Regions from separate parts of the Leclercia sp. GHBNCSD genome, predicted to be linked through region 1. Evidence: predicted binding sites of a transcription regulator. Region 1 holds the regulator's gene; each other region holds the start of a gene.
What was found. Region 1 encodes CRP, which controls carbon source genes, mostly activating them, when cyclic AMP is high. Its sites were predicted from a motif close to ATGTGANNNNNNTCACAT; they were not measured.

Region 1 (4,282 bases):
GAGATGGATATGGCCATCCGCAAGGCCCGTGATTTAGGCAAACATATCAGCTACTTTGGCCCCGATGCTAACGACTTTGGCCTGCTGGAGCAGACCTTCGCAGAGTACGGGCGAAGCGGCACGGGCCAGTCGCGCAAATACCTGCATACCTATGACGAAGCGGTACCGTGGAACCAGGTTCCGGGCACCTTTACGCCCTGGCAGCCGCTGCCAGAACCCACCGACGTGCTGTTTTATGAAGGTCTGCACGGCGGGGTCGTCACGCCGCACCATGACGTGGCGCGCCATGTCGATCTGCTGGTGGGCGTCGTACCCATTGTAAACCTGGAGTGGATCCAGAAGCTGACGCGGGATACCAGCGAACGCGGCCATTCCCGAGAAGCGGTGATGGATTCGGTGGTTCGCTCCATGGAAGATTACATTAACTTCCTCACGCCGCAGTTTTCCCGCACCCATATTAACTTCCAGCGCGTCCCGACCGTGGACACCTCTAACCCCTTTGCCGCAAAAGCGATCCCGTCGCTGGATGAGAGCTTTGTGGTGATCCATTTCCGCAATCTGGACAATATCGATTACCCCTGGCTGCTGGCGATGCTGCAGGGCTCGTTTATCTCGCACATGAATACGCTGGTGGTCCCGGGCGGGAAGATGGGACTGGCGATGGAGTTGATCATGACGCCGCTGGTACAGCGGTTAATGGAAGGGAAGAAGATCGATTGAGGCTTGTAGGCCGGGCAAACGAAGTGCCGCCCGGCGTTTGATCCAGGACTTACGCCTCGATCACTTCATACGAATGGGTAATATTGACCGCTTTTTCCAGCATCAGCGCCACGGAGCAGTACTTCTCCGCAGAGAGATCCACCGCGCGGGAGACCGCAGCCTCTTTTAGCGCTTTGCCGGTTACCACGAAATGAAGGTTGATATGGGTAAAGAGACGCGGCGCTTCATCCCGGCGCTCTGAAGTCAGTTTCACTTCGCAATCGGTCACATCGTGACGCCCTTTTTGCAGAATCGAGACCACGTCGATAGCGCTGCATCCCCCTGCCGCCATCAGAACCACTTCCATCGGGCTGGGTGCTTTATCACCGGAGTTGCCATCCATCAGAATCTGGTGCCCCGAGGCGGACTCACCGAGGAACGTTAACCCTTCAACCCATTTCACACGTGCTTGCATTTTAACTCACTCCAGGCTTGCATTTTTTCTGTCAGATTACGCGCCAGTAACAATTCTGGCAAAGGAAGTCGACCTGCATCAAGCTGAAGCGAGACACCAGGAGACACGCGGCAAAACCTATGCTAAAACAGTCGTGATGCTACAGTAATACATTGACGTTGCACATGTATGCAGAGGACATCACACATTACAGGCTGCTAATTATTGTGACAGCCAGATCCCCAGGTAAGGGGAAGAATTCGATTGCAACCCCAGAGCGAAGGTAGAAAGCCTGACTCTGGAGACAGCTTATAACAGAGGATAACAGCGCATGGTGCTTGGCAAACCGCAAACAGACCCGACTCTCGAATGGTTCTTGTCTCATTGCCACATTCATAAGTACCCATCGAAGAGCACGCTGATTCACCAGGGTGAAAAAGCGGAAACGTTGTATTACATCGTCAAAGGCTCAGTGGCAGTGCTGATCAAAGATGAAGAAGGCAAAGAGATGATCCTCTCTTACCTGAATCAGGGAGACTTTATCGGTGAACTGGGCCTGTTTGAAGAAGGTCAGGAGCGTAGCGCCTGGGTCCGGGCAAAAACTGCGTGTGAAGTGGCTGAGATCTCTTATAAGAAATTCCGCCAGCTGATCCAGGTTAACCCGGATATCCTGATGCGCCTCTCTTCGCAGATGGCTCGCCGTCTGCAGGTCACCTCTGAGAAAGTGGGTAACCTCGCCTTCCTGGACGTGACGGGCCGTATCGCTCAGACGCTGCTGAACCTGGCGAAACAGCCAGACGCCATGACCCACCCGGACGGTATGCAAATTAAAATTACCCGTCAGGAGATCGGTCAGATCGTCGGTTGTTCCCGTGAGACAGTGGGTCGTATTCTGAAAATGCTGGAAGATCAGAACCTGATTTCCGCCCACGGTAAAACCATCGTGGTTTACGGAACACGTTAATTCCGCTAAGACGGCGTGGCATCGCATGATGACACGCCGTTTTTGTCTCTCTCACCCATGTGGCGCAGGCTCATTTATCACCCGGAAGTTAACTACGCACTACGGCAAACCCTGGTGCTGTGTCTCCCTGTGGCTGTGGGGTTAGTTCTCGGTTATCTGCAATACGGCCTTCTGTTTTCTCTTGTTCCCGCCTGCTGCAACATTGCGGGTCTCGACACGCCCCATAAACGCTTTTTTAAACGCCTGATAATTGGCGGCTGCCTGTTTGCCGGCTGTAGTCTGGCGGTACAATTGCTGCTGGCGCGTGATATTCCGCTGCCCCTCATTCTGACCGCACTGGCGATGACGTTAGGGGTCACGGCGGAGATCAGCGCCCTCCACGCCCGCCTGCTGCCCGCCTCGCTGATTGCGGCCATCTTTACCCTGAGCCTGGCGGGGAATTTACCGATCTGGGCGCCGCTGCTGATCTACGCCCTGGGGACACTCTGGTACGGGCTGTTTAACTGGTTCTGGTTCTGGCTGTGGCGGGAGCAGCCGCTGCGTGAATCCCTGAGCGTACTCTACCGCCAGCTGGCTGATTACTGTGAAGCCAAATATACCCTGCTGACCCAGCACACCGACCCGGAAAAATCGCTGCCGCCGCTGCTGGCGCGCCAGCAGAAGGTGGTGGACCTGATTAGTCAGTGTTACCAGCAACTGCATATGCTGGCGGCGAACAGGAATCATGAATACAAGCGGCTGCTGCGTATCTTCCAGGTGGGGCTGGATCTGCAGGAGCATATCTCCGTTAGCCTGCATCATCCGCAAGAGGTGCAAAAGCTGGTCGAGCGCAGCCACGCTGAAGCGGTGATCCGCTGGAACGCGCAGACCGTCGCCGCCCGGCTGCGGGTATTGGCCGACGATATTCTCTATCACCGCTATCCCACCCGCTTTAACATGGACAAACAGCTCGGCGCGCTGGAGAAAATTGCCCGCCAGCATGCGGATAACCCGGTCGGCCAGTTCGCCGCCTGGCACTTCAGCCGTATTGCCCGCGTGCTTCGCACCCAACGCCCGCTCTACCCGCGTGACCTGATGGCGGATAAGCAGAAGCGCCTGCCGCTGATCCCCGCCCTGAGAAGCTATCTGTCGCTAAAGTCTGCCGCCCTGCGTAATGCGGCACGTATCAGCGTCATGCTGAGTATCGCCAGCCTGATGGGTATGGCGCTGCACCTGCCTAAGCCTTACTGGATCTTAATGACCGTTCTGCTGGTGACGCAAAACGGCTACAGCGCCACGCGGGTGCGCATCCTCCACCGGGCAGGCGGCACGATGGCGGGGCTGATTATTGCGGGGATCACCCTGCACCTTCACGTCCCGGAAGGCTATACCCTGACGGGTATGCTGCTGGTAACGCTGGTGAGTTACCTCATCATCCGTAAGAACTACGGCTGGGCGACGGTGGGCTTTACGCTGACCGCGGTCTACACCCTGCAACTGATTACGCTCAATGGTGAGCAGTTTATTATCGCCCGGCTGGCAGATACGCTGATTGGCTGCCTGATTGCCTTTGGCGGCATGGTGTGGCTGTGGCCGCAGTGGCAGAGCGGATTGCTGCGACAGAACGCCCACGACGCGCTGGAGGCCGACCAGGAGGCCATCCGCCTGATCCTCAGCGACGATCCGCAACCCACGCCGCTGGCCTGGCAGCGCATGAAGGTCAACCAGGCGCATAATGCCCTGTTCAACTCCCTCAACCAGGCGATGCAGGAGCCGGGCTTCAATTCGGCCTATCTGGCGGATATGAAACTGTGGGTGACGCACAGCCAGTTTATCGTCGAGCATATCAACGCAATGACGACCCTGGCGCGGGAGCATACGATGCTGACGCCAGACCTGGCGCAGCGTTATTTGCAGTCGTGTGAAATCGGCCTTCAGCGCTGCCAGCAGCGCCTGGAGTATGATGAGCCGGGTGAGAGTGGGGACAGCAATATTCTGGAAGCGCCAGAGACGCTGACGCACGGCCCGATGAGCACGCTGGAACAGCATCTGCAGCGCATTCTGGGGCATCTGAATACTATGCACACCATTTCGTCGGTGGCCTGGCGCCAGCGTCCACATCATGGCATCTGGTTGATCCGGCGTTTGAAACGCACACCGTATTAAACGCCGGGTGGCGCTGCGCT
Region 2 (4,282 bases), 920 kb from region 1:
AGCAAAAAGTGCTTCTCGTAAAAAATTTACAAATCTTTTTTGCAGGAAAACATGCCTCTAATTCGCAACAGGAAGCCCGGAGAGCGATTCTTCGTTACGCATAAGGCCAATTGTGTTTCAACAGTAAAAACTGTTTCTGAGGCCTTTGGTTGCGAATAGTGGGCTATTAACGCGTATTCCCGTAACGCTGAAAAGTCATGAATAGCTATGAATAGCAGTGACCTTGCAGGTAAACGTCAGGTTTATTACTATTCAGGCATCGATACTGACCGGAACCACTCAACACTGGTATGTTGATGGGGTATTGATGTCGGAGAGTAATCTCCCCCAGCCTAAGAGCGGGATATCCAAAGACACAGACCGGAACCCAACAAGAGTGGATAACATCGATGATCTACTCTGGTGAAAAGGCGCTGATATCAGCGCCTTTTTGCTTTTCTGGACGTGTAAACCGTCTGTCCATTCAGTCGCAGATGTGCGACATATGCAAATTTCATGGGCCTACTCTTTGGTATGGAGTGTCGTCCCCACTGATTGACTTCATAAGCTGATACAACATAAAGCTTTAAGCCGTTCGGGTGACCGTTGTCCTTACGCAAGTCAAAGAAGATCGCATAGTCATTAACCTCCATATAATGATACATCTCATTGTTTCCCTTATTGATATGGGGAACAACGTAGGAGGTCAGCAGATTTGTTGAAAGCATCTGCGGCAGGTTAAGGCTGGCAGCATATCTGTCAGCACAGAAAAATCGATCCGGTGGAATTTCCGGTCCGTTTCCTTTCTGGTCAGAAAAGACATGATTGCTGTAGTTGATTGTTATCTGTACGGGGTCAGGGATATTGGCGATTTCTGCCATAAACGTCAAAGGCGCGAGGTGCTTCATACAGTAGCTTTTTCCATTAAAGGAAAGATTTTTATGTGCGCCTTTCACTGTTATCCCTTACGAATCCAATGGAGCGGGAATTGTATCACAACCCCATGCGGGGCAGATGCGCCCGAGATGTAAAAGATGTGCATAGAGTACGCGCATGGCCGGCCTCACTGGCTGGTATCCTGAAGAGGCCAACCATGGTTACTATGTCTCCCGCTGGGGTAACGGACGTGGCCGCCTGCTGTTCACCTGGATAGTCTTGCTCGGTGCCGCTGTCGCTGCGTTGTTTGCCAATGACGGCACCGCGCTGATCCTGACGCCGATTGTGATTGCGATGCTGCTCGCACTGGGGTTCAGCCAGGGCACGACACTGGCCTTTGTCATGGCCGCAGGATTTATTGCAGATACGGCCAGCCTGCCACTCATTGTGTCTAACCTGGTTAATATCGTCTCGGCGGACTTCTTCGGTCTGGGCTTTACGCAGTACGCCTCCGTTATGATCCCCGTGGATGCGGCAGCGATTGCGGCCACGCTGACCATGCTGCATCTCTTCTTCCGCAGGGATATTCCGGCAACGTATGACGTTTCGCTGCTGAAGACGCCTGCCAGCGCGATCAAGGATCCGGCAACCTTCAGGGCGGGCTGGATTGTCCTGTTATTGCTGCTTGTCGGTTTCTTTGTTCTGGAGCCGCTGGGGATCCCGGTCAGTGCGATAGCGGCGGCTGGAGCAGCAGTGCTGTTTGTGGTGGCGAAAAGAGGCCATGCCATCAACACCGGGAAAGTCCTGCGCGGTGCGCCATGGCAGATCGTTATTTTCTCGCTGGGCATGTATCTCGTGGTCTATGGCCTGCGCAATGCAGGGCTCACGGAGTACCTGTCTGGCGTGCTGAATCTGCTGGCAGACAAGGGGTTATGGGCAGCGACGTTCGGCACCGGCTTCCTGACGGCATTTCTCTCATCAGTGATGAATAATATGCCGACGGTGCTGATTGGTGCGCTGTCGATTGACGGGAGTACGGCGACTGGCGTAGTGAAAGAGGCAATGATTTATGCCAATGTGATTGGCTGCGATTTAGGCCCGAAAATCACCCCGATTGGCAGTCTGGCAACCCTGCTGTGGCTGCATGTGCTTGCCCAGAAAAATATGACGATCACCTGGGGATATTATTTCCGTACCGGCATTGTCATGACTGTGCCGGTGCTGTTTGTCACTCTGGCCGCGCTGGCGTGGCGGCTCTCTGTCACTTTGTAATGAGATACTGATATGAGCAACATTACCATCTATCACAACCCGGCCTGTGGCACTTCACGCAACACGCTGGAGATGATCCGTAACAGCGGCAACGAACCGACGATAATTTATTATCTTGATACGCCCCCGACCCGCGATGAGCTTATTAAACTTATTTCAGATATGGGAATTACGGTACGTGCATTGCTGCGTAAGAATGTTGAGCGTTATGAGCAACTGGGACTTGCAGAAGACAGGTTTACCGATGAGCAATTGATAGAATTAATGCTGCAGCATCCAATTCTTATCAACCGGCCAATTGTTGTCACACCTGCAGTAACGCGCCTGTGCAGACCTTCAGAGGTGGTGCTGGAAATTATTCCGGAACCTCAGCAGGGTGCATTCACGAAAGAAGATGGCGAAAAGGTTATTGATGAAGCAGGGAAGCGGGTGAAGTAATAAGCAACGAAATGGATAATTCGATTGTGGAACACGTTATTTAGCTTTAACAGCAAACAAAAAAGAGCCCATGTATTCCATGGACTCTTTCTGAGATGCCTCGATTATTCTGTCCAACTTTTGGGGGTCAGTACAAGGCGGGGCTTTCCACTTCCCGTCCCATGCATGAGACGGTCAGTCTCAAGCACCCACGGCCACTCTAACGAACCCTCATAAGAAAACCTTATCCAGCTCACACTTCTACGAGTCTGCTCGTAAACTTTTTCACTTCTGCAATGCCCCTTTTCCCGCTCAGGAGCGTGATATTCATCACGTTAGGCCAGCGGAAAATCGTTATTCAGCGCAATTATGTGGCACAGATCACTGGTGCCGCTCTCCTTTCCACTTCGAAGTGGAAAACAACTCGCTACAAACCCCTGACACCCGGCGTTAGTTTTATCCCAGAGCCAATAACGGGGTAAGACGAGTGATTAACGGAACGGTAATAAACGACACTGGAGACCAGGCGGCGCAAACTGAACAGTTGGCCGACACCATGCTCAGGCAGACTTTCGCCCTGCTTAGTCATCACCACATTATCCCCAATGCCGTTCAGGAGCAGATGCTGACCTCCCACGTTCGTGCCATGGCGCACCGGTCGGTAACCGGCGAGCCGTTGCCGGAGGTCGAGGCTGACCTGTTTGACGAAATTTCACCAGAATCCATGCGGCTTGCCCGTGAAGTGGTGGCGCAGTTTGGCAATCTTCCTGATGAAGAAGCCTGGCTGCTCTCCGTTCACTTCGAAGTCGCCAAAGACAACCTTTAAGGAGCACATCATGGAACAAATTACAGTGGTCATCGGCGATCGCCTGGGTAAAGGCCAGAAGGTTGCAGCAGGCGTTGAAAAAGCGGGTGGCCGCGCGGTCGTAGTACCGGGCATGGCGGCAGATATGAAGCTGGGCGACGTGATGAAGGCGGAGAACGCCACCTTCGGTATCTCCTTCTGCGGCAGCGGCGGCGCGGGTGCTATCACCGCCCAGACCAAATATGGCTATAAAGCGAAGTACGGCATGCGCTCGGTCGATGAAGGCGTTACCGCCATCAACGAAGGCTGCAACGTGCTCGGCTTTGGCTTTATGGATAAAGAAGAGCTGGGCGAGCGTCTGGTTCAGGCGTGGCAGAAGAAGCACGGCGCATAAGCATGAAAGAACAGTTCACCACCACGGTGAGAGTGAAGGGCAAAGGCGACGCCAAAGCGCGCGCCTTTGCCGACGCGCTGAACCATGTTCAGGCCGCGGTGATGAAAGCATCGCCGCATATCTTACTGCGTATTGAGCCACAGGATGTGCAGGTTGTTCAGGCGCAAGAAGCGGTGCGTAAAGAGGCGTTTCTGTTCTTCTTTTTGCGCCGGGAAAGACGCACCTACAGCGTGGAGCTGGACGTGACCGTCAACGTGACTGCCATCAATCTGGACCAGGTGGACTTTGTCACGCAACGCTGATTCTTACTAATAGGGCAGACGAATGTTCCTGATAATTTTAATAAAATCGCTCATCATCGGCGGCCTGGTTGGCGTCGGCGTTGGGGCCGGGGCTGCACGCATGTTTCATGCGCCTACCACACAGGGTATGGGCGCGTTTCGTACGTTGGGGGAGCTGAACTCCTGCGAGGGGGATCCCGCGTCCCACTTCTCCTTTGGGTTAGGCTTCTTCTTTAACGCCTGGGCCTCGTCGGTTGC
Region 3 (4,282 bases), 390 kb from region 1:
CCGCGCCCTGAGGAACGTCAGTTTTCACGCCTTTACCTGCGATAAACGCAGCACCGCCGTTAGAGAACTGAACGATTACCGGCGCTTTAACTTTTGCTGCAGCTTCCAGTACGGCGTTGATAGAGTCGGTACCGACGCAGTTAACCGCTGGCAGCGCAAAGTTGTTTTCTTTAGCTACCTGGAACACTTTCTGAACGTCATCACCAGTGATCACGCCAGGTTTTACGAAATCAAAAATTTTAGACATGTTGCGAGTCCTGTATCTTCGGCCTTGGAAAGGGGCGAGCTCTTAAAAGCGCGCTGAAAATTGGGCAGGTTTCCCTGCCCTAAAATGGCTTACTTCTTAGCGCGCTCTTCGAGCATGGCTACTGCTGGCAGAACTTTGCCTTCCACGAATTCGAGGAATGCGCCGCCGCCAGTGGAGATGTAGGAGATCTTGTCGGAAATACCGAACAGATCGATGGCTGCCAGGGTGTCACCGCCGCCAGCAATGGAGAATGCGTCGCTGTCTGCAATCGCGTTAGCCACGATTTCAGTACCTTTACGGAAGTTCGGGAATTCGAACACGCCAACCGGACCGTTCCACAGAATGGTTTTTGCATTCTTCAGGATTTCAGCCAGTTTCTCTGCAGAGGCGTCGCCCAGGTCCAGAATCTGCTCTTCATTTTTGATGTCAGAAACAGATTTCAGCTCTGCGGTTGCGGTTTCAGAGAACTCGGTCGCGACGCGAACGTCAGTTGGAACCGGGATATCGCAGGTGCTCAGCAGGCGTTTCGCTTCGTCAACCAGGTCTGCTTCGTACAGGGATTTACCCACGTTGTGGCCCTGGGCAGCAACGAAGGTGTTAGCGATACCACCGCCAACGATCAGCTGGTCAGCGATTTTGGACAGGGAGTCCAGAACGGTCAGTTTGGTGGAAACTTTAGAACCACCCACGATAGCAACCATCGGACGAGCAGGTTCTTTCAGCGCTTTACCCAGCGCATCCAGCTCAGCGGCCAGCAGAGGACCTGCACAAGCGACGTCGGCGAATTTACCGATACCGTGGGTAGAAGCCTGGGCACGGTGAGCGGTACCGAAGGCGTCCATCACGAATACGTCGCACAGTGCAGCATATTTTTTGGACAGGGTTTCGTCGTCTTTCTTCTCGCCTTTGTTGAAGCGAACGTTTTCCAGAACAACCAGTTCACCTTCAGCAACTTCCACGCCGTCCAGGTAGTCTTTAACCAGACGTACCGGGCTGGACAGTTTGTCTTTCAGGTAATTAACAACCGGCAGCAGAGAGAATTCTTCGTTGTACTCGCCTTCGGTCGGACGACCCAGGTGGGAGGTTACCATCACTTTTGCGCCCTGCTTCAGTGCCAGTTCGATGGTTGGCAGAGAGGCACGGATACGCGCGTCGCTGGTCACTTTACCCTCTTTAACCGGTACGTTCAGATCCGCACGGATGAAAACGCGTTTACCTGCCAGATCCAGATCGGTCATCTTAATTACAGACATGGTGAATCCTCTCGTTGATTCTTAAAGTTTTGCAGACGCAATACGCGTCTTACCTGAAACCTTGTGCGGCCATGGCTAACGTGGTGTCGAGCATCCTGTTAGCAAAGCCCCATTCGTTATCACACCAGACCAGCGTCTTGATCAGGTGCGCTCCACTCACGCGCGTTTGGGTGCCATCTACAATGGCGCTGTGCGGATCGTGGTTAAAATCTACTGAGACCAACGGTAATTCCGTATAGTCAACTATACCATGAAATGCTTGCTGTGCCGCCTTTTGCAGCAACAGGTTGACCTCAAAGGCTTTTACCGGTTTTTTAACGGTAACGCTGAGGTCGATCGCCGTCACGTTGATGGTAGGTACGCGGACCGCGATAGCTTCAAAACGATCTTCAAACTGCGGAAAAATTCGGGTTATACCGGCCGCCAGTTTGGTGTCCACCGGGATAATCGACTGACTCGCCGCGCGAGTGCGTCGCAGGTCCGGGTGGTAAGCGTCAATGACCTGCTGATCGTGCATGGCTGAGTGGATCGTGGTAACCGTACCCGACTCAATGCCGTAGGCATCGTCCAGCAGCTTGATGACCGGAATAATACAGTTGGTAGTACAGGAGGCATTGGAGACAATTCGGTGTTCTGCGTGCAACTCGTGATGGTTGACGCCGTAAACCACCGTGGCATCGAGATCGTTACTGCCAGGATGTGAAAAGAGCACTTTCTTTGCGCCAGCCGCCAGATGGGCTTCGCCGTGTTCGCGGTTGCCGTAGACGCCGGTACAATCGAGAACCACATCGACACCCAGTTCACGCCAGGGTAATGCTTCGATCGTCCGCTCATGAAGCACACGGATCACGTCATCACCGACAAGCAGCTGCTCTCTCTCCTGACGAACGTCCCAGGCAAAGCGTCCATGGCTGGTGTCATATTTCAATAAATGCGCCATGCCTGCGGCATCCGCCAGTTCATTGATGGCCACCACGGTAATTTCCGCCCGGCGTCCGGATTCATATAAAGCACGAACCACGTTACGTCCGATGCGACCGAAACCATTAATCGCTACGCGTACGGTCATAAGTCTCCTGCAAAGCTTTCCCTGACACGAGGTGGCTGACAGAGTAATGCAGCAACGCGCTGAGGGGAATCCTTGCCTGTCACAAACTCCAACTGATTGGTCATTTGTCGAACATTTAATCGACTGAAACGCTTCAGCCAGAATAAGCGAAACACGGAATAAAGGGAATGACTGTCCAGACCAATAAGCCAGCTATATGACACACATCACATTTTAAGTGGAATAATTTACAGAGATATTACATCTTTGAGGAATAACATGCACAAAAAAGCCGGGTGACGCTTACGCCTGCCCGGCCTGAATATTTGTAGGCCCGGCAAGCTACGCGCCGCCGGGCACAACCATGATTACAGCAGTTCTTTCGCTTTCGCGACCACGTTCTCAACGGTGAAGCCGAACTCTTCGAACAGCTGCTCAGCTGGCGCAGACTCACCGAAGGTGGTCATGCCAACGATAGCGCCGTTCAGGCCCACGTATTTGAACCAGTAGTCAGCGATACCCGCTTCGATTGCCACTCGGGCAGAAACGGCTTTCGGCAGTACAGATTCACGGTAAGCCGCGTCCTGCTTGTCGAAGGCATCGGTAGACGGCATGGAGACCACGCGCGCTTTCACGCCTTCGCCTGCCAGCTGATCCCAGGCGGCAACAGCCAGTTCAACTTCAGAACCGGTTGCGATGAAGATCACCTGCGGCTGACCGTCGCAGTCTTTCAGCACGTAACCACCGCGGGCGATGTTCGCCAGCTGCTCTTCGGTACGATCCTGCTGAGCCAGGTTCTGACGGGAGAGGATCAGCGCGGTTGGGCCGTCCTGACGCTCAACGCCATATTTCCACGCTACCGCCGATTCAACCTGGTCACATGGACGCCATGTGGACATGTTCGGGGTCACGCGCAGGGAAGCAACCTGCTCAACCGGCTGGTGGGTCGGGCCATCTTCGCCCAGACCGATTGAGTCGTGGGTGTAGACCATCACCTGACGCTGTTTCATCAGCGCAGCCATACGCACCGCGTTACGGGCATATTCCACGAACATCAGGAAGGTGGAGGTGTACGGCAGGAAACCACCGTGCAGGGAGATACCGTTGGCAATCGCGGTCATACCGAACTCACGAACACCGTAATGGATGTAGTTACCGGCAGTATCTTCGTTGATGGCTTTAGAGCCAGACCAGATAGTCAGGTTTGATGGTGCCAGGTCAGCGGAGCCGCCGAGGAACTCTGGCAGCAGCGGGCCGAAGGCTTCGATCGCATTCTGGGAGGCTTTACGGCTGGCGATTTTAGCCGGGTTAGCCTGCAGCTTAGCGATGAACTCGTTCGCTTTGGCGTCGAAGTCTGCTGGCATGTCACCTTTCATACGACGGGTGAACTCTGCCGCTTCCTGTGGGAAGGCTTTAGCGTAGGCGGCGAATTTCTCGTTCCATGCCGCTTCTTTCGCCTGACCAGCTTCTTTGGCATCCCACTGCGCATAAATTTCAGACGGGATTTCAAACGCAGCGTGTTTCCAGCCCAGCGCTTCACGGGTCAGGGCGATCTCTGCGTCACCCAGCGGTGCGCCGTGGGAGTCGTGCGTACCAGCTTTGTTCGGAGAACCGAAACCGATGATGGTTTTGCACATCAGCAGGGACGGTTTGTCAGTCACTGCGCGCGCTTCTTCTACTGCACGTTTAATCGCTTCAGCATCGTGACCGTCAACGCCACGCACCACGTGCCAG
Region 4 (4,282 bases), 950 kb from region 1:
CACCTGCTCAGGGCGCGCGGCCTGGGCCGCAATATCGCCGATAGGCAATGAGGAGGTATTAGAGGCAAAAATGGTGTGCGGCGCACAGTTCGCTTCGACCTCGGCCACCATCTGCTGTTTCAGCGCCAGGTCTTCAAATACTGCCTCAATCACCACATCGCGATGACGGAATCCGCTGTAGTCAGTGGTGCCGGAGATCAGCGCCAGCTCGCGATCGCGCTCGCTGGCTTTGATATGGCGGCGTTTGACCTTTTTATCAAGCAGCTGCCAGCTGTACTGCAGGGCGTGGTTGATCCCTTTCGGATTGATGTCTTTGATCCGCACCGGTAATTTGCCTTTGCTGGCGCTGACGAAGGCGATCCCGCCCCCCATCAGGCCACCGCCCAGCACGCCAATTGACGCCAGCGGCGCAGGCTCGGCTTCGCTGCCGGGATCTTTCTTCACGTCGGTGCTGGCAAAAAAGATGCTGCGCAGCGCCTGAGACTGCGGCGTCATCGCCAGCTCGCCAAAGGCTTTCGCTTCTGCAGCATAGCCGCTGCTGCTGCCCTGAGTCAGACCGGTATGGATAACCTCAAGAATGCGTTTTGTCGCCGGGTAGTTGCCCTGGGTTTTTTGCTCGGTTTTGTTCGCCACCATTTTAAACAGCAGCGCACGGCCCAGCGGCCCTGCCAGTACGCGCTCGCGCACCGGTAAGCGACGGCTATCGGGTTTGCCTTTCAGCGCGCGCGCCACGGCGGCCTCCAGCAGAATGGAATGCGGAACCACCTCATCTACCAGCCCGACTTTCAGGGCCTGACGCGGACGCAGCTGTTTGCCGGCGAGGATCATCTCCAGCGCCGTGCTGACGCCCACCAGTCGCGGCAGGCGCTGGGTGCCGCCTGAGCCCGGCAGTAAGCCAAGCTGCACCTCCGGCAGGCCCAGCACCGTTTTGGCGTCGTCGGTACAAATTCGTCCGTGGCAGGCTAGCGCCAGCTCCAGGCCGCCGCCGAGACAGGCGCCGTTGATCGCCGCAATCACCGGAATGGTCAGGGCGTGAATTTCGGCCATGATCTGCTGCCCCTGACGGGCCAGGTCTTCCGCTTCCTGGGCGCTTTCAGCGCGGGCAATCATGTTGATATCGGCCCCGGCGATAAAGTTATCCGGCTTGGCCGAGATAAATACCAGCCCGCGCAAGGCTTTGTTTTCTCGCACCTGTTTGAGGATAGCGCGAACCTGACCGCCAAACTCCGCTTTCAGGGTATTCATCTTTTCGCCTGGGGCGTCAATGGTGACGACCGCCACGTTGTCCGGACGCACGTCCAGGGTGAATGCCGTTGTCATCTCCATTACTCTACCTCCAGAACCATTGCGGCACCCAGGCCACCCGCAGCACAGGCGGTGACCAGTCCAAACCCACCGCCGCGACGGCGCAACTCATGCAGCGTCTGGGTGATCATCCTCGCCCCGGTCGCGGCAAAGGGGTGGCCATACGCAATGGAGCCCCCCAGCACGTTAAATTTGCTTTCGTCCACTTCGCCGGTGGCGTGGGCGCGGCCCAGCACATCCCGGGCAAAACGATCGCTTGCCAGCAGTTGCAGGTTGGCCAGGGTTTGCGCGGCAAAGGCTTCATGCATGTCGATGAGCGTCAGATCGCCCATCGTCAGTCCGGCGCGCTCCAGCGCCAGCGGCGTGGACCAGGCCGGCCCCAGCAGCATATCCTGCCAGACATCAATGGCGGTAAAGGCATAGCTGCGCAGATAGCCGAGCGGCTTCAGGCCCAGCTCTCTGGCGCGGGATTCGGTCATCAGGATCACCGCTGCCGCGCCGTCGGTTAACGGCGTGCTGTTCGCCGCCGTGACGGTGCCATGTTTGCGGTCGAATGCCGGACGCAGTTTCGCATAATCCGCCAGCGTAGAGGTGCCGCGAATATTGTTATCCTGGCTTAGCGGTTCGCGGAATGGTGGGGTGTAGGCGGTCATCACCTCCTCCGCCAGCTTGCCTTCTGCCCAGGCTTCTGCGGCGCGCTGATGCGAGCGGTGCGCCAGGGCATCCTGCTGCTCACGGGTGATGCCATAGGTTTTCGCCATCTGCTCGGCGGTATCCCCCATTCGCAGCCCGGTGGAGTATTCCGCCACGGCGGGGGGAACAGGAAGGAGATCGCGCAGACGCAGGCGCGAGAACAGTGACAGCCGCTGCCCGGTGGTGCGGGCCTTGTTGACGTCCACCAGCACACGCGCGAGCTTTTTGCTGACGCCAATCGGCAGAACTGAGGAGGAGTCGGCACCCCCGGCTATCCCGACGCGAATGGTACCGGTTATCAGGCTTTCTGCCACGTTCGCCACTGCCTGAAAGCTGGTGGCGCAGGCACGGCTGACGCTGTAAGCATCGGTGTGGACATTCATTCCGGTGCCAAGCACGATTTCACGGGCGATATTCGGCGCTTCCGGCATTTGCACGACCTGGCCAAAGACCAACTGTTCAATCACCTCGGGCGGGATTTCGCTGCGAGCCAGCAGCTCCCCTACAACCATTTTTCCCAGATCGACGGCAGGTACGCCATGATATGCCGTCGCCTGACGGGCAAATGGCGTGCGTAATCCACTGACAATGGCAATGCGATCCCCCTGACGGGTGATTAGCGGTAATGCCTGACTCATAACGCTCCCCTGTGAATAACAAATGCGCAAAGTGGTCTGACCTGATAACAGTCTTAACTAAATTTTTACATTAGCCAATCGGGGAGAGGAAAAATTGCGAGCGAACACACAGAGAGGAGACGAAACGCCTCCCGGAAGGGAGGCGCGGGAAGGGATTAACGCAGACCGAGTTGAAAAATCAGGGATTCTGCTTCGCAGCTGAACACGAAGTCGATGTCCAGACGAACGCCACCTTCCACTTCAGTGAAGTTGGCGTTGATTGCACACGGTTCAGACTCCACGCCGCGGGCTTTTTCGGTCAGCGCGGCCAGCGTCTCTTCGGCGTCGGCACGGCGGGTAAACTCACGGCTGTAAGAGGCGGTGCAATCCGTGTTGTCCACAATGGTGCCCACATCCATACAGCAGCAAACCGGGGTTTCATCAGCACTGCATTTACTCATAGTAGATTTCCTCTTCATTCGCGCATGGCGCGAGATAAACACGATGCTGATATTTTACGCGCCGGGCGGGAGCGGCTCCAGTTGTTAATGGCTTTAAACCGGGTAAGTGAGCAATATCACAAGTAAAAATGATCTAAAACAAAAATCACCCATTAGGAGGACGCGAACTGGTCACAATTTTGCCAACCAGATCCCGTTTCGAAAAACATATCGGTAAATATTCATAAACACCCTTGCAACATTCTATCTGGTCAGACCTATACTCTCGCCACTGGTCTGATTTCTAAGTGTTACCACAGACCCTACACTTCGCGCTCCTGTTACGGTATGTAACAAAAATTGAATAAAAATAACTCAATGAGGTTATGGTCATGAGCCAGAAAACCCTGTTCAAAAAAACTGCGCTGGCAGTCGCAGTGGCAATCGTCTCCACCTCCGCCTGGTCAGCGGGCTTTCAGTTGAATGAGTTCTCTTCCTCAGGCCTGGGCCGCGCCTATTCCGGGGAAGGTGCTATCGCTGATGACGCAGGGAACGCGAGCCGTAACCCTGCCCTGATCATGATGTTTGATCGTCCCACCTTCTCCGCAGGTGCCATCTTTGTTGACCCTGACGTGGATATCTCCGGACGCTCGCGAACGGGCGCAAGCCTGAATGCGGATAACATCGCGCCAACAGCATGGGTGCCAAACCTGCACTTTGTCGCACCAATCAACGATCAATTCGGCTGGGGCGCATCCGTCACCTCTAACTACGGACTGGCGACCGAGTTCAATAACAACTACGCAGCAGGGGCATACGGCGGTACCACCGACCTGGAGACCCTCAACCTGAACCTGAGCGGTGCTTATCGCCTGGATAATCACTGGAGTTTCGGTGTTGGCTTTGATGCGGTCTATGCGAAAGCGAAAATTGAGCGCTACGCGGGTGACCTGGGTCGCATCGTTGCAGGCTCCGGGGCATTACCTCCGGCTCTGGCACGACAGGTCGCGGGGATCCCGGGAGATACCCAGATTGCCTACCTGAAAGGTGATGAGTGGGGCTTTGGCTGGAACGCCGGTATTCTGTATGAAATCGATAAGAACAACCGGTATGGCTTGACCTACCGCTCTGAAGTGAAAATCGATTTCGATGGCGACTATAAGAGCAGCCTGCCTTCAGCCTATAACCAGATCCTCGGAAACTTTGGTCTGCCAATGGGGACGGATG

Region 2: a site for CRP is predicted at 2,914-2,931, ahead of ACT3IC_RS07200 (glycine dehydrogenase). Genes of this name have one in related genera too.
Region 3: a site for CRP is predicted at 2,764-2,781, ahead of epd (erythrose-4-phosphate dehydrogenase). Genes of this name have one in related genera too.
Region 4: a site for CRP is predicted at 3,181-3,198, ahead of ACT3IC_RS16020 (YfcZ/YiiS family protein). Genes of this name have one in related genera too.

What each region holds. Positions count from the first base shown of each region.
Region 1 covers NZ_JBQVYO010000001.1:2,395,374-2,399,655, reverse strand. Annotated here, with positions in the region: gene ACT3IC_RS11535 (phosphoribulokinase) at 1-720, shown strand, start outside; gene ACT3IC_RS11530 (OsmC family protein) at 770-1,174, opposite strand; gene crp (cAMP-activated global transcriptional regulator CRP) at 1,485-2,117, shown strand; gene ACT3IC_RS11520 (YccS/YhfK family putative transporter) at 2,175-4,262, shown strand.
Region 2 covers NZ_JBQVYO010000001.1:1,475,628-1,479,909, reverse strand. Annotated here, with positions in the region: gene ACT3IC_RS07215 (hypothetical protein) at 420-935, opposite strand; partial or broken gene ACT3IC_RS07210 (arsenic transporter) at 1,081-2,127, shown strand; gene arsC (glutaredoxin-dependent arsenate reductase) at 2,140-2,565, shown strand; gene ACT3IC_RS07200 (glycine dehydrogenase) at 3,032-3,370, shown strand; gene ACT3IC_RS07195 (SFCGS family glycine-rich protein) at 3,381-3,743, shown strand; gene ACT3IC_RS07190 (DUF4312 family protein) at 3,746-4,045, shown strand; gene ACT3IC_RS07185 (DUF4311 domain-containing protein) at 4,068-4,282, shown strand, end outside.
Region 3 covers NZ_JBQVYO010000001.1:2,789,590-2,793,871, reverse strand. Annotated here, with positions in the region: gene fbaA (class II fructose-bisphosphate aldolase) at 1-247, opposite strand, end outside; gene pgk (phosphoglycerate kinase) at 337-1,500, opposite strand; gene epd (erythrose-4-phosphate dehydrogenase) at 1,550-2,569, opposite strand; gene tkt (transketolase) at 2,917-4,282, opposite strand, start outside.
Region 4 covers NZ_JBQVYO010000001.1:3,340,733-3,345,014, reverse strand. Annotated here, with positions in the region: gene fadJ (fatty acid oxidation complex subunit alpha FadJ) at 1-1,326, opposite strand, end outside; gene fadI (acetyl-CoA C-acyltransferase FadI) at 1,326-2,636, opposite strand; gene ACT3IC_RS16020 (YfcZ/YiiS family protein) at 2,792-3,076, opposite strand; gene fadL (long-chain fatty acid transporter FadL) at 3,448-4,282, shown strand, end outside.